3 regions of the Paenibacillus sp. 01T442 genome follow, and region 2 is predicted to be linked to each of the others. Evidence: riboswitches for the same ligand, from Rfam matches in the RefSeq annotation. Region 2 holds a riboswitch; each other region holds the start of a gene.
What was found. A riboswitch is a leader RNA that binds a small molecule or an ion and turns the genes downstream of it on or off. The one in region 2 is predicted to bind cyclic di-AMP.
Positions count from the first base shown of each region.

Region 1: it holds a riboswitch for cyclic di-AMP, as region 2 does, so the genes downstream of both, AC1DLM_RS25195 (C40 family peptidase) here and AC1DLM_RS01700 (ABC transporter ATP-binding protein) in region 2, are expected to answer to the same signal.
Region 3: it holds a riboswitch for cyclic di-AMP, as region 2 does, so the genes downstream of both, AC1DLM_RS20625 (hypothetical protein) here and AC1DLM_RS01700 (ABC transporter ATP-binding protein) in region 2, are expected to answer to the same signal.

Region 1 is NZ_JBFTPF010000046.1:25,199-29,791, reverse strand. It holds gene sugE (quaternary ammonium compound efflux SMR transporter SugE) at 1-261, opposite strand, end outside; guanidine-I (ykkC/yxkD leader) riboswitch at 356-458, opposite strand; gene AC1DLM_RS25200 (MSMEG_1061 family FMN-dependent PPOX-type flavoprotein) at 529-1,140, opposite strand; gene AC1DLM_RS25195 (C40 family peptidase) at 1,375-1,845, opposite strand; cyclic di-AMP (ydaO/yuaA leader) riboswitch at 1,849-1,987, opposite strand; gene AC1DLM_RS25190 (hypothetical protein) at 2,156-2,974, opposite strand; gene AC1DLM_RS25185 (M1 family metallopeptidase) at 3,156-4,593, opposite strand, start outside.
Region 2 is NZ_JBFTPF010000001.1:400,335-404,927, forward strand. It holds gene AC1DLM_RS01690 (beta-galactosidase) at 1-309, opposite strand, end outside; gene AC1DLM_RS01695 (AraC family transcriptional regulator) at 452-1,282, shown strand; cyclic di-AMP (ydaO/yuaA leader) riboswitch at 1,478-1,644, shown strand; gene AC1DLM_RS01700 (ABC transporter ATP-binding protein) at 1,760-2,644, shown strand; gene AC1DLM_RS01705 (ABC transporter permease subunit) at 2,651-3,448, shown strand; gene AC1DLM_RS01710 (ABC transporter permease subunit) at 3,475-4,269, shown strand; gene AC1DLM_RS01715 (5'-nucleotidase C-terminal domain-containing protein) at 4,357-4,593, opposite strand, start outside.
Region 3 is NZ_JBFTPF010000029.1:64,136-68,728, forward strand. It holds gene AC1DLM_RS20615 (APC family permease) at 1-1,211, shown strand, start outside; gene AC1DLM_RS20620 (hypothetical protein) at 1,568-2,092, opposite strand; cyclic di-AMP (ydaO/yuaA leader) riboswitch at 2,443-2,611, shown strand; gene AC1DLM_RS20625 (hypothetical protein) at 2,730-3,191, shown strand; gene AC1DLM_RS20630 (hypothetical protein) at 3,406-3,819, shown strand; gene kdpA (potassium-transporting ATPase subunit KdpA) at 4,107-4,593, shown strand, end outside.

The DNA.
Region 1 (4,593 bases), on a different contig from region 2:
GATACGAACTAAGCTGATCGGTTCATCGAGAAAAAGAGTGCCAATGATAATCGCGCCTACAGCACCGATGCCAGTCCAGGCCGCATAGGCCGTTCCGATCGGAAGAGTTTTCGTTGCTGCAGCTAAGAAATAGAAACTAACGATCATGCCTAGAATCGTAACAATCGACGGGACTAGTCGCGTAAACCCATTGGAAAATTTCAATGAAATGGCCCATACGACCTCAAATACACCTGCAATAGCTAGAAATAACCATGCCATAATGAACACTCCTTCATGTGCGAATTTATGATTTACGATGTCAGTGCCACAAAATAAACAGAGAAAAGCCCGGGAATATCGCACTGTTGCGATAGACTCCCGGGCTTTTCTCCCTCCGTGACCACAGCATATTTGCTGTGTGTTTTCCCTTGGACCAGCCGGCAGTGAAACGCCGCGGAACCCTAGAAAACGACATGCCGTTATTATAGTCTGGCTAACATGTCATGTCAAGTTATCCATTTTGGCTGCGACCTAGTTAGCTTATCCTTATTCCTCTAGCGCTATGTTGTTCAATGCCAGATGCGCGCGGAACATATCCATGCCGTCTGGCTGCTCCTGTTCGGGTACCCACGTAGCGGTATCCCATATCTTCGAAAGTTTAAGTGCACGACTGCAGTGTACGAAACATTCCTGCACCTCGACGCCAACAGCGACGATCGGCGATTTCCCATTAAGCTGCATAGTCGCAAGGAGCTCTTCATCTCTCGTCAGCCAAGCGCGACCATTGACGCGGAGCACCATGTCGACGCCTGGAATGATGAATAAGAGACCCACCTGCGGGTTGTTTACTATATTTTGCATAGAATCTATTCGACGGTTTCCGAGTCTTTCTGGATAAATCAAGCGGTGATTATCGAGAACGCGAACGAAACCTGGGCCATCGCCACGGGGGGACACATCACACAATCCATCCGCACCTGATGTAGATAAGAAGAATAAAGGTGATTTGGCGATGAACGCTTGAGCATGTTCGTCAATTTGATTGATGACTTTATTTTGTACCGCAGGATGAGGCTCTCCAATATGATCTCTAATTTCATCAATGGATCGAACGATGCCGGGAAATGGGGGTGAAATATTGTCTTGTGTGTTGTCCATGCGTTCTTTTCCTTCCTGAGGCCAGAGGCCTTTGTTCAAAATACCAGCATGTATATGCGGAACATAAAAATTCGGCTGTTTTCTCCGTAAACACTTTGAGAAGTCCTCGAAGGACGTTGTAGACGTTTATTTTGATATTGTAGTATACGCCGATAACCTCGTTCAAATGAATGAAGCCCTGCAAGCTGCTCTTTCGAGCAAAGCTTAGCAGGGCTTCATTCTGTAGCGAGAACATTACTTGGATTCAGCAGTTAGTTGATTGTAGATATCATCCCACAGAACACGTCTGGCGGATACATATCGCTTCGCATAATAGGATTCGCTCAACTTATTCTTCACAACACCTTGATTGGTAGCGGAGTGAACGAATTCACCGTCTCCGAGGTACATACCTACATGAGAGATACCGCTGCCATCCGTGTTGAAAAATACAAGATCGCCCTTACGAAGATCTTTTTTGTCAACCCAGTAGCCTTCGCTGTTTTGCGATTTGGAGCTGTGTGGAAGGTCGATGCCGAACTCATCGAATAAGTAGGATGTGAAACCAGAGCAATCAAAGCCTTTGGTTGTCGTTCCTGCCCATTTGTAGGGAGTTCCTACGAGATCTTCGACTGCGTTGTCCATGGAGGACGATGCGAAAACGCTTCCTACACTTACACTCAAAAACAAAACAAGACTAAAAACAAGAGCAACTACTTTCTTCAACTGCTTGTCTCCTTCCGGTGCCTACGAGGTTAGCTGGAGGGTTCGGTTGAAGGTTCCCTATGATCCCTGTCTTGCAAGATCAATTCACCCGGAGTGGTTCCCCCGTTTCCCCATAAACTGAGGAATTCGGCATGAAAAATTTGGTTTTCTGATGCTAGTCCTTTTAATTCGTCATAAACAATGAAATTCCTCTTTTTTTGTTTAAAAAAAGGCGGAAAAATAGGCAAATAGTTCGGGAAATAGACAAAAAAAAGCCCCTTTCTCAAAGAGAAGGGGAGAGCGCGTAAGCTATTCACTGTTTTGCTGGATATTAGTTAGGTATTTTGGCTGAAAGCAGCTGATATTGGGAAGAAATGCCCCAAATTTGGAAAAAAATGTGGAAGAGGGGATACAATTGATAAATGATGAGGGCTACCAGTCCTGCCCATAGGTAAGTAGCCGTGACTGTGACCCCTGCCAAAAGTCCTGTGAACAGTAATAGGATGATGGCAAGTCCAATAATCGGCAGCGAATATCGAAAGAAAGAGATGATTGTCGATGTAATCCCCAGTTTGGCCGCGATGGCGAATTGCACATACATGAACAGCAACTGCAGGACAAAGCCATAGACCATTAAACTGAGCAGCCAAGGTAGAAGCTTGAGAACGATCTGCTCATAAGAGCCGCTATGTCCCAGCATATAGGCGGCTTTGGGAATAAGCCAGATGAGTGGGAATAGTGTAAGCGCGATGCGGATCAAATACACGAGCAGGAAGGGGAGCATGAGCTGCTTCATCCCGCGAAAGAAGCGATAGCCGGCATTCTGGTGAGGGTGAGTGAGCGAATAGTAGACACCGCTATTTAAGAGAGGCGTCAGCAGCATGCGCGCACATAAGAGTGCAGCAAGCCACCATAGATAGGAATAGCTGAGATCTGTTTTAATTAACTGAAACTGGCCCTCTGCTAGGAAAATCTGCAAGGCCTGCTTGGGTTGCTCAGCGCCAGGGAACCGATGCATGAGGGGGACAAGAACACCTTGTACGAGCTTATACAGGAGAATACCCCAACCCATCTGATATAGGAATAAAAAGATCGTGGCAAAGGGCTGCGCCATAGCTGCCCTGAAGCCTGCTTTGATATAGGTGGCCAACGAGGGTCCCTCCTTAACGTTTTCTTTAAAATATAAGAAAGTATAGTTGCAGTTTATACAATGCTTATATTTCTCCATAAACACTGTGATACGTCCTTGAGGGACGGTGTAGTCGTTTATTCTGGGAAACTAGCATCGTAAGCATACGCTCAGAGTTTGTCATGAGACGTAAGCCAAGTCCTTACCAGGCGACTGAGCCAAAAATGGCTTGCAGGAATTGAATAATGCCAAGATTCCACCGAATTTGAAGCTTCGTATTTAATTGCGTTTGATAAAAGTTGTTGATGTGCTTATTTTCGAGTATGAGCGTGTACTTGGGATCGATGCGCACCCAGTCGACAGGCGAGGTATGCGTTAATTTGAAATCGATGCTGCCTTCCTTGCCATCCCATGTTTTATCTAACAATGTGCCATCTGCGAAGTGGAACTGAATCGGCACTTCAGGTGAGTTGCCGCCAAACTTAACGATGCGGACTGTGCTTTCATAAGTCTCGGATCCCTTGTTGCCTTGAGGCTTTACATGGACACTTTCGACGGAGTAATCCATCATCAGATTGCCATAGACATATTGATTAAAGAAATCGTTCCAATCTGTTTTGCTGATCTCCTCCACGACCTGTTGGAAATCCTTCGTAGACGGATGTTTGAACTGCCACTTTTGGAAATAGGATTTCATGATACGATCCATCGTCTTGGTGCCGACTTGCTGCTCAATGGCTTTGAGTACGAGCTTGCCACGCGTGTACACATTTTCAGCATATTGATCATGCCCTGTGTAAGCCCATGCATTCTTCTGCAGTCCATTTGGTGAGGTGATATAACTGGATTCAACAGGTAAATTAGGTGCTTCGCCGTATTCGACTTCCATCACTTTATCTTCTGCATAAGAGGTGAAGCCTTCATCAAGCCATGCTTCCTCGAATTCATTGCTGGCTACAAGCCCATAGAAGAATTGGTGGCCGATCTCATGGACGACGACGCGTTCCAGTTCCAAGTCTGGATCTTTGTCGCTAGCTCCCCATGCGGTGACTAAGGTTGGATATTCCATGCCGCCAGCACCATTCCCGCCAGGAGGGGGGACGACGATGGAAAGGGTAGAGTACGGATACGTTCCGTACCACTGACTGTAACGGGAGAGTGCTTTTTTGGCCGCATACATGTAACGATCTTTTAAATCCTGATGATTAGGATCAAGATACAGTTTGATTTTGACTCCGGGAACCTGTGGGGCTGAGAAAGGCTCTTCCACATAGATGAAATGAGGAGAGGCTGACCAAGCGAAGTCATGCACATCCTCAGCATAGAATTGGTATGTCTTCGTGCCCTTGTCCGTCACAGCAGGTTTAACAGGAAATCCAGTCGCAGCCACAATATAATTTGCGGGCACCTGAATTTTCACATCGTACATGCCGAAATCCGCATAGAACTCGGAATTTCCGTGGTATTGATGGAGATCCCAGCCAGGTTCAGCCCGTCCCCTAGTTCCCTTGCGCTCATAAGCGGCAACCTTCGGGAACCATTGTCCAGCCATAACGAAGTCATCGACATACCCCATTCTGGCAAAAGCTGCAGGCAGCTTAACAAGGAATTCGGTATTGATGGTTACACGTTCACCAGGT
Region 2 (4,593 bases):
ATCAAAGTTAGCATTCAGAATTTCGGGGTATTTGTAGGTCATCCAAGCAGGCGGTGTTGCTGTGGGAGTACCAAGAATGACCTGCAGTCCATGCTCGTGAGCAAGACTTATCGCACGGTCGAACAGATCAAAGGCAAATACCCCTTCCTCTGGTTCAAAGAAATTCCATGCAAACTCTCCCATCCGTACGATGGTAAAGCCGATTTCTCGCATTCTCCTATAATCATCAGCCCACATACCCTCTGGCCACTGCTCAGGGTAGTAGCATACGCCTAGATCAAATTTCTCTCCCGGAATGGTCTTTTCCATGAGTCATAACATCCCCATTTCTATAGATGTAGTAATTTTTTGTTATTTAAAATCCTTTATGTACTCATTATATTTCTTTATAATATTATGTATATAACATCATTTTGCGACGTATATCAGATTTTTGCGTTTTGGAGGACACATGAAAATTCATTATGTATTACCGGAGCCCATGTACAAACACTATACGGTTTATCCGGATATGATTGGTCAATATGCGGATTTCCCTGAGCATCAGGAGTGGCGGTTTAAGGGGCAGCTGCAACAAGCCAATTTGCATATTGTGTTAAGCGGTAAAGGCTACGTCAAAGCGAATGGGAAGGAATTCTCCCTGGAAGCAGGACAGGGCTTTTATTACGGATCGGGCCTTGAACAGGAGTATCGAACCGATCCAAACGATCCGTGGCAAGTATTTTGGGTACACCTTGCAGGTGAGGGACTCGACAGGCTGTTGAATGATCAAGGAACTTCAGCAGTATGGCTGTTTACATATTGGGATGTACCCAAGCTCAAACAATTGACAGGAGATTTATTGGAGCTGGCATCCCCATATGATCGGAATGAGGTACAATTGGCCGTGAAGCTCTATGAACTGCTTGCTGAGCTTGCCTTACGTGCAGAGACGCATGGAACAGTAACTATTCTGGATAAGCGTGCACGGATGAGAGAGGTCGCGGAATATATTCGTACGCACTGCACGAAACCGCTAACTCTCCTGCAGATGGCCGAGCAGGCAGGTTTCAGTACCTTTTACTTTAGTCGAATGTTTCACGAAGTGATGGGGCGGACTCCGGTCGAGTGGCTGTTCGAATGTCGTCTGGTTGTAGCTAAACAACTGCTCATGTCTACCGAATGGACGATTAAGCAAGTGGCTGAGCATGTCGGATTTTCCCAGAGCAGCTACTTTATTGCGCGCTTCCGAGAGCATACCGGAATGACACCACAGGAGTATCGGCGGCTCTACAGCACGTAGGTTTCCTAGGTCTATAGAGCTTCATCTCCTAAAGAGCATTAATAAGTAGCAAAGTATGGGATAATCAACGACACTCCTATATGTATGCGCTTTCATCGACTACCAAAGTCAAATAAGCAATAATTAAAGGCGAATCTACGTTTTACAATCGATAAAGAACGGCGTAAGATTCATTACGACAAGTTGATTCTATGTGAAAAGAAACCACTTAATTCCCAGTAGGGGAAACGGGGGAACCAATCGAAGCCGTTCAAGCAATACTTGGCTTCATGGGGTGAATCCTGATGCTCGCAAGCATTAGGTAGGACGCTCTCAAGTCCGAATCCGACAGCTAACCTCGTAAGTGCATTGAGAGAGAACCGCACACTCGCCTTCTTATGTAAAGAAGTCCGAGAGTAGAGATTCTCTGCTCTTAGGGCTTCTTTTTGCATGCCGTCAACCCAAAATGTTACATAAATGTTATAAGGAGGCTATACCATGCATGCTATTGAAATCAATAATTTGACCAAAACCTATGGGAACGCAAGAGGTATTACCGATGTTAGTTTTTCAATCGAAGAAGGGGAGATCTTTGGTTTTATTGGACCGAATGGGGCAGGGAAATCAACAACGATTCGAACGCTGCTGTCTCTGATTTTTCCAACAAGCGGCAGTGCCAAAATTTTTGGAAAAGACTGCATCCAGTTTGCGCCTGAAATAAAGAAAGAGATCGGCTACTTGCCTTCGGAAGTTTTTTATTATGACAACATGAAAGTAATCGACCTACTCAAGTATTCAGCCAGCTTTTACAAGAAGGATTGCACGAAGAGAATCAAAGAGCTTGCTGAAATTATGGATCTGGACGTTACGAAGAAAATTGATGATCTATCTCTGGGGAACAAAAAGAAAGTAGGCATCGTTCAAGGGCTGCTGCATGATCCTAAGCTTATTATTCTGGATGAACCGACAAGTGGACTTGACCCGCTCATGCAGCAGAAGTTTTTCGAATTGCTCGAACAACAGAATCAAAGAGGAGCCACGATTCTTTTTTCCTCTCATATATTGAGTGAAGTTCAGAGATTATGCGATCGCGTCGCGATTATTAAGGAAGGTAGAATTGTAACGGTTGAGAAGATCAGCACCTTAAAGGAAAACAATTTCAAGCGATTTAAAGTGGATACGGCACAAGCGCTCGACCCTAACTTTTTCAAGATGACCGGAGTCAATAACATTGATGTCCAAGGCCAGACGACGAGCTTCTTATTCAAAGGCAATATTAATCAAGTCATGCGAAAAATTGCCGAAATTGAAATCGATAATCTGTGGATCGAAGAGCCTGATTTAGAGGAGATCTTTATGCACTACTATGAGAAGGAGGCTTAAAGTGGAATGAATATATACCTTCATGAATTGAGAGCCTATCGGAAATCCACAATTACGTGGACGTGCTCCTTAATTGCGGTCATCGTCTTATTCCTATCCCTTTTTCCTTCGGTTTCTAAGGATTTTGCTGAGTTTTCTTCCATCTTAGAAGGGTATCCAGAAGGGGTCAGGAAAGCGCTTGGCATTCAAATCGAAACGTTTGGTACCCTACTCGGTTTCTATGTGTACATCTTTATGTACATTACGCTTTGCGGAGCCATTCAAGCCATGGTTCTGGGAACGTCTATACTCTCGAAAGAAATGCGCGAGAAAACAGCAGACTTTCTGCTTACGAAGCCCGTAACACGTACGAAAATTGTTACTTCCAAGCTATTAGCGGCTGTTACTTCTTTAGTCATTACGTGCGTGATTTATATCGCTGCAGCCTATCTAATGGCGCTTCAAGTCAAAACGGTCGATTTTGATGTGAGCACATTTCTATTGATCTCATTCACTTTGCTGTTTATCCAGCTGATGTTCCTTGCTATAGGATTCATCATTTCCGTCGTATTTTCTAAAATCAAAGCCGTGTTATCCGTCAGTCTAGGTACGGTGTTTGCCTTTTTCGTTATCGGAATGATCGTTGCCGTAGATGGGGAGGGGGCCAAACGCTATTTCTCGCCATTCAAATACTTTAACGGGACATACATGCTTGAGCATGCCACCTATGAAGCCTCCTATGTCATCGCAGCCATCGTGATTATCATCATTTCGATTGCGGCCAGCTACTTCATCTACACGAAAAAGGATGTTCATACCGTATAAATGCGGGGGAGAGGAGGGAACAGCACGTGAATATTTTTTGGCGAGAACTGAAAACGTATCGGAAATCGATGATTTTTTGGAGTCTAGGACTCATTTTTCTAATCGCAAGCGGCATGAACAAGTATCAAGCAACGGCAGCGAACGGACAGATTAATGATCTTATGGCGGAAATGCCGAAGTCACTCCAAGTGATTATGGGTGGCGGCGCGTTAGATTTATCGAAGGCTAGCGGTTATTTTGGCATCTTGGTCCTATATTTCTTGTTAATGGCAACGATCCATGCGGCAATGCTGGGTGCTAATATCATCGCGAAGGAAGAGCGGGACAAGACGGCAGAGTTCCTATTCGTGAAGCCTTTATCCAGGCATCAAATCATCACTTGGAAGCTGCTAAGCGCTTTAGTGAACATACTTATTTTTAACCTCGTGTCATGGATTTCGAGCATGTTGATTGTTGGGGCTTATAGTAAAGGTGAGGCCGTCAACGGGGATATCTCGATCGTCATGCTAGGTATGTTTATTCTACAGCTGCTCTTTCTAGTCATCGGAACATCCATTGCAGCCGTTAATCGGAATTCCAAAAAAGCAGCTTCGCTGGCAACAGGCATCATGCTCATCACGTTTATCTTATCCATTGCCATTGATTTCAACGATAAGCTGGCATTCTTGAAATATGTAACCCCGTTTAAATTCTATGAGGCGAAAAATATCATGTATGGAGGTGGATTTGATGCCGTGTATGTCGTTATCTCCACAGTCCTCATTGTCCTGTTAACGGTTGTTACGTATGTTTCCTTTAAGAAACGAGATTTGCACGTTTAAAAAGTAGAAGGACCTTTCACCCTATCCATCGCTGGATGCGGGCAAAAGGCCTTTTTTATTTTATGAGATTAATGATTGAATGATAGCTTATTTCTTTAGATCCAAACGCACATCGCGACCATCATCTTGGACAGACAGCTCTTTACCCGCAGCCTTCAGGGAATTGACATGATTCACCCAAGCGTCTAGCATGATGGCACCATCTTTCCAATCCTTCACTTCACCAAATACCGTAAAGCCATCGCCTGTGCCAGTAGCCATGAAATCATTGGTTGTTACTTTGAACGTACGATCGGTATTGAACTTGCCATCGACATAGATCGG
Region 3 (4,593 bases), on a different contig from region 2:
GGACTCCGGTTGCGGGCATTTCCTTATTCATACTGTTAAGAGCCTTCTCCTCAGGCAGCTCGGCATTAACGGGGGTCGAGGCGATATCCAATGCGATTCCCAATTTTAAGACACCTGCCCCGAACAATGCTTCCAAAACATTAATGGCCATGGGCATGCTATTAGCGATTTTGTTCGCAGGCATCATCTATTTGGCCTACTACTACGGCATTGCACCGCGAGAGAAGGAAACTGTCGTTTCTCAGATTGCGACGGTGACATTTGGCCGAGGTCTGATGTATTATATCGTCCAAGGCACAACCGCGATGATTCTTGTGCTCGCCGCGAATACGGGCTATTCCGCATTTCCTTTGCTCGCGGTGAATTTGGCCAAAGATAAATTTATCGCCAAAATGTTCACGATGCGCGGCGACAGATTGGGCTATTCGAACGGGATTATCTTCCTAGCTGTGACCTCTATGCTATTAATTATCGTGTTCAAGGGGCAGACCGAACAGTTAATCCCGCTCTATGCTGTCGGGGTGTTCATCCCATTTACGCTCGCACAGACAGGTATGCTGGTGAAATGGTTTCGGGAGAAACCGAGAGGTTGGCTGCTCAAATTAACGGTTAATTTGGTTGGGGCCTTCATGAGTTTCATCGTCATGATGATCTTCTTTATCACCAAGTTTGGACAAGTGTGGAGTGTGCTTATTTTCCTGCCGCTTATCGTGTTCATTTTTCATCAAATCAAAAAGCATTACGATGCGATCGCTGAACAATTGCGACTTTCTTCTTGTGAACCTGCCCTCCCGATTGAAGGGAATGTCATGATTGTACCTGTAGCCGGCTTCACACATGTGGTGGAGAATTCGTTGAACTACGCCAAGTCGTTATCACCCGATCAAATTATTGCGGTGTATGTAGCTTTTGAACGGGACGATGAGAAAAAGTTCGAGGAGAAATGGCAGAAGTGGCAACCCGATGTGCGCTTAGTCACGCTGCATTCCCATTATCGAAGTATTGTCCACCCGTTGACCAAATTCATCGATACAGTGGAACATAAAGCCTCGGAATCGAATTTCCGGGTAACCGTGATCATCCCGCAGTTTATTCCCAAGAAGAATTGGCATAACATTTTGCACAATCAATCCAGCTTGCTGATAAGGGCGTTCCTGCTGTATAAGCGGAACTTGGTTGTAACGACCGTGCCGTATCATTTGAAAAAGTAGCGCGGGCGCTGGGTAGGAGGGCGCCCCGGAAGGCGTGTAAGTCGATTATTTCGACTTACACGGCTGAAATGCGCCTCGGGCAGTGGTGTAAGTCGATTATTTCAACTTACACTGCCTAGATTTCCACCCTCGGCACCACTAGTCCGAAAATATCGGACTAATCTCTCTACCGCTGGCAAAAAATCTACATTAGTCCGAAATCGCCGAAGTAAATCGCCCCAAACACCCCTCACACAGGGAAACAGGCGAATTAGTTCGGCAGAATCGGACTATTTACCATTTTTCAGCAGGAATACTCGGTTTAATTCGGTAGAATCGGACTAATACTGAAGATGAATAGAACAAAAGGGCAGTACTTACTTCACAGTAGTGCTGCCCTTTTTCATCAATGTTTCCATCTGATGTTCTTCACTCACCCGATTCATGAACACATGAAGCTCTCCCTCTGTTTCACATACAGCAGCATGTTCCAACCAAACAAAGAATTTCTTCTTAAGTATGGCTGAAGCATGCAAGGGGTATGTGTCCCGTGACTTGATAATATACAATCCTGAGGAAACTTCTTTCCACGGTGAATTAAAAATCGTACGGATCGATAATCGAGTCCGCGTCTCCCAATCCTGTTTTTTTTGCTTGTTTCTTATCGACTCATACATTCTCATAACAATCGGATAATCGGATGTTGGGGTCCATTTTGAAAAACCGGTTTGGATAGCGTTGTGAGTAATCTCGGACTCTTCTTTAGTAAACCAGTACCCAACAATAATAGGAAAGCGATTCTCTGCTTCTAGCCATAAGACACCGAACCATTCGTAATCTAAATCAACCGGATTCAACAAATGAGGTAGTATCCCTAAATAATATCGGGGGGAGGAAGTCATGGCAGTTCTCCTTTTTGACGTAATCTCAGAAGTCAGTAGTGAATGAATATATGATATAATTGTATGTTTGAGCCATATAAAAAGGGGGTAAAGAATGAATTGCAAACGTATAAAAATACAATAAAAATGAAATTCCTTTTCGTTTTCTCATCGTCATTGAGCTAATGGACCCTTCCTGAAAAGTGGCAAAAAAGGGAGTAAGCTGAAGCATTTCTATTGAAAATGCATGCAATTTATCATTAGTTGCGCTTTCATAAACGCCAGATGCCACAGATTGCGAAATAAGAATCTCCAGCGCATTTTACAAGCGGGAGCAAACGGCGTAACATTCGGTTCAACAACAGATCATGTTAAGCAAAACGCTGAGTTCCTGTAAGGGAAACGGGGGAACCAATAGAAGCCGATTGATACAGCATCGGTTTCTCGGGGTGAATCTAATGCAAGCGCAGCTTGCTAAGGTAGGGCACTTCCAAGCCCGAATCCGACAGCTAACCTCGTAAGCGCATTGGGAGAGAACCGCCTTCTTTTCGTGTCTTCCACAGTTCGTGTCTTCACGCTGTTCCGAAGCTCGAGAGTAGAGATTCTCTGCTCTTTGGCTTCTTTTTGTTGTTCACAAATGGAGGAGAGTGAATCTATTATGTATCCTGAACCCCTGACTCTAGTAAGAGAATCAGATGTATGTACGAAGGAATGCAAGATTACCCGCATTGAATGTTTTCAATTCGATTGTGAGCTATCAGATAAGCTGCTACCTGGGCATGGCACGGATTGTCATTGCGGTTTACTGACGATTTCAACGAATCTCGGAACATGTGGATTAGGGCAATTCGTGATTCCATGCGGCAACCTGAAAGGGGATTTTGTTCAATGGGCGTCAGTTTTCCAGAAACTCAAAGGTCTAACCCTTAAGGATGGTTTGCAGTACGTTCATCAGAAACAAGAGGCATGGGGAGAAATACGATCTCATTTAATGGCATCTGCACTAACGAATTTATCTGAAAAGCTAGAGAATTTATCAACTGCAAGTGAGCAAGAACTAATTTTTTTATCTAATCGCACTTATTTATTTGAGCATTCTGGGGCGTATATCTCTTTCTAAGAGTGACGTTTGATAGTAATGAAAGAGCACTTCTTCCACTCGGGATTCGAGTGGGAGAGGTGCTCTTTGTCTTAATTAGGATTGGCCGGTATCTGGATCGAGCAATCGAAAATAAGCAAATTTTTATGTTTTTTTTATACGAACACAACAGTTTCTTTACCCCCTTTTTATACGGAACGGCGTTACAATGATTCAGGCAAGGAGGACGGTGTGCATGCAAAGTGATTTTTTGTTGATAGCTGCGCCAACCAAGGCGGGCGAGGCCTTTATGAAACAAACAAAACTGGTTGGCCTTCCTTTTGTTGCATTGACGAACAACAAGATGGAGAGAGTCAAGTTAGAGAGTCAAGGAGTGAAGCAAATTATCCAAGTGGATACGATGGATCCAGGCGCGTCCATCATTCCTGACTATCCGATAGGGCATATCGTTCTGTTCGAGGAAAGCTTACCTCTAAGTTGCAGGTATATCCAGATATGCCGTAGTGGGACCTCCAAATCCATGTATGTCATCACGCAGAGCGTAAATCCACGATTGATTTATAAAGGTCTTGGTGCTGATTATGTCATTTATTCTAAAAATGGTGACGTCAAGTTTTTACTATCATCTCTAAAAGCAAATAAAATATAGGCTCTGTTTGATTTGAAGGAGGTGTGTCCGTGTACAACGATGTAACGATGATTTTATTATTTGCGATAACCTTTCTAGGGTTTTGGGGATTTGCTAAATATTGTGAAAAGGCTTGAGCTTAAACTTTCGAAGTCGTATTTCAAGAAAATAGGAGGCAATCATATGATTGTTATTGGACTCATTGGGTGTGCCATTATGGGTTATCTCGGTTTTGTTCTAGTAAAGCCAGAGAAATTTTAATTGTAGAATATGAACTTATGTAAGCAGGGGGAGAACCTACTATGGGTATGGGATTGTTACAAGTAGTCGTCACACTAGGGATTATCATGCTTTTGGTAAAGCCAGTGGGCAGTTACTTGGTCAAAGTGTTCGGCTATGAAAAGAGTGGCCTTGATCGTGTTTTTGGTCCGTTCGAGCGTGTATCTTATCGGATTATGGGCGTTAAAGAAGACGAAGCCATGGGTTGGAAAAAGTATGTAGGAGCTGTTCTGTTAGTTAACTTTGTCATGATGCTACTTATGTATGCTGTATTTCGGCTTCAGAAATACTTACCGCTTAACCCTGATGATATAGGTAATATGCCTCCGGCACTTGCTTTCAATACAGCCGTTTCATTCATTACGAATACGAACTGGCAAGCTTACAGCGGTGAGAATACACTTTCGTATTTGTCACAAATGGTGGGTATTACATTCCCAATGTTCACATCCGCGGCAACAGGATTTGCTATTGCCGTTGCATTTACACGCGGCTTAGTTGGCCGTCAAGATAATC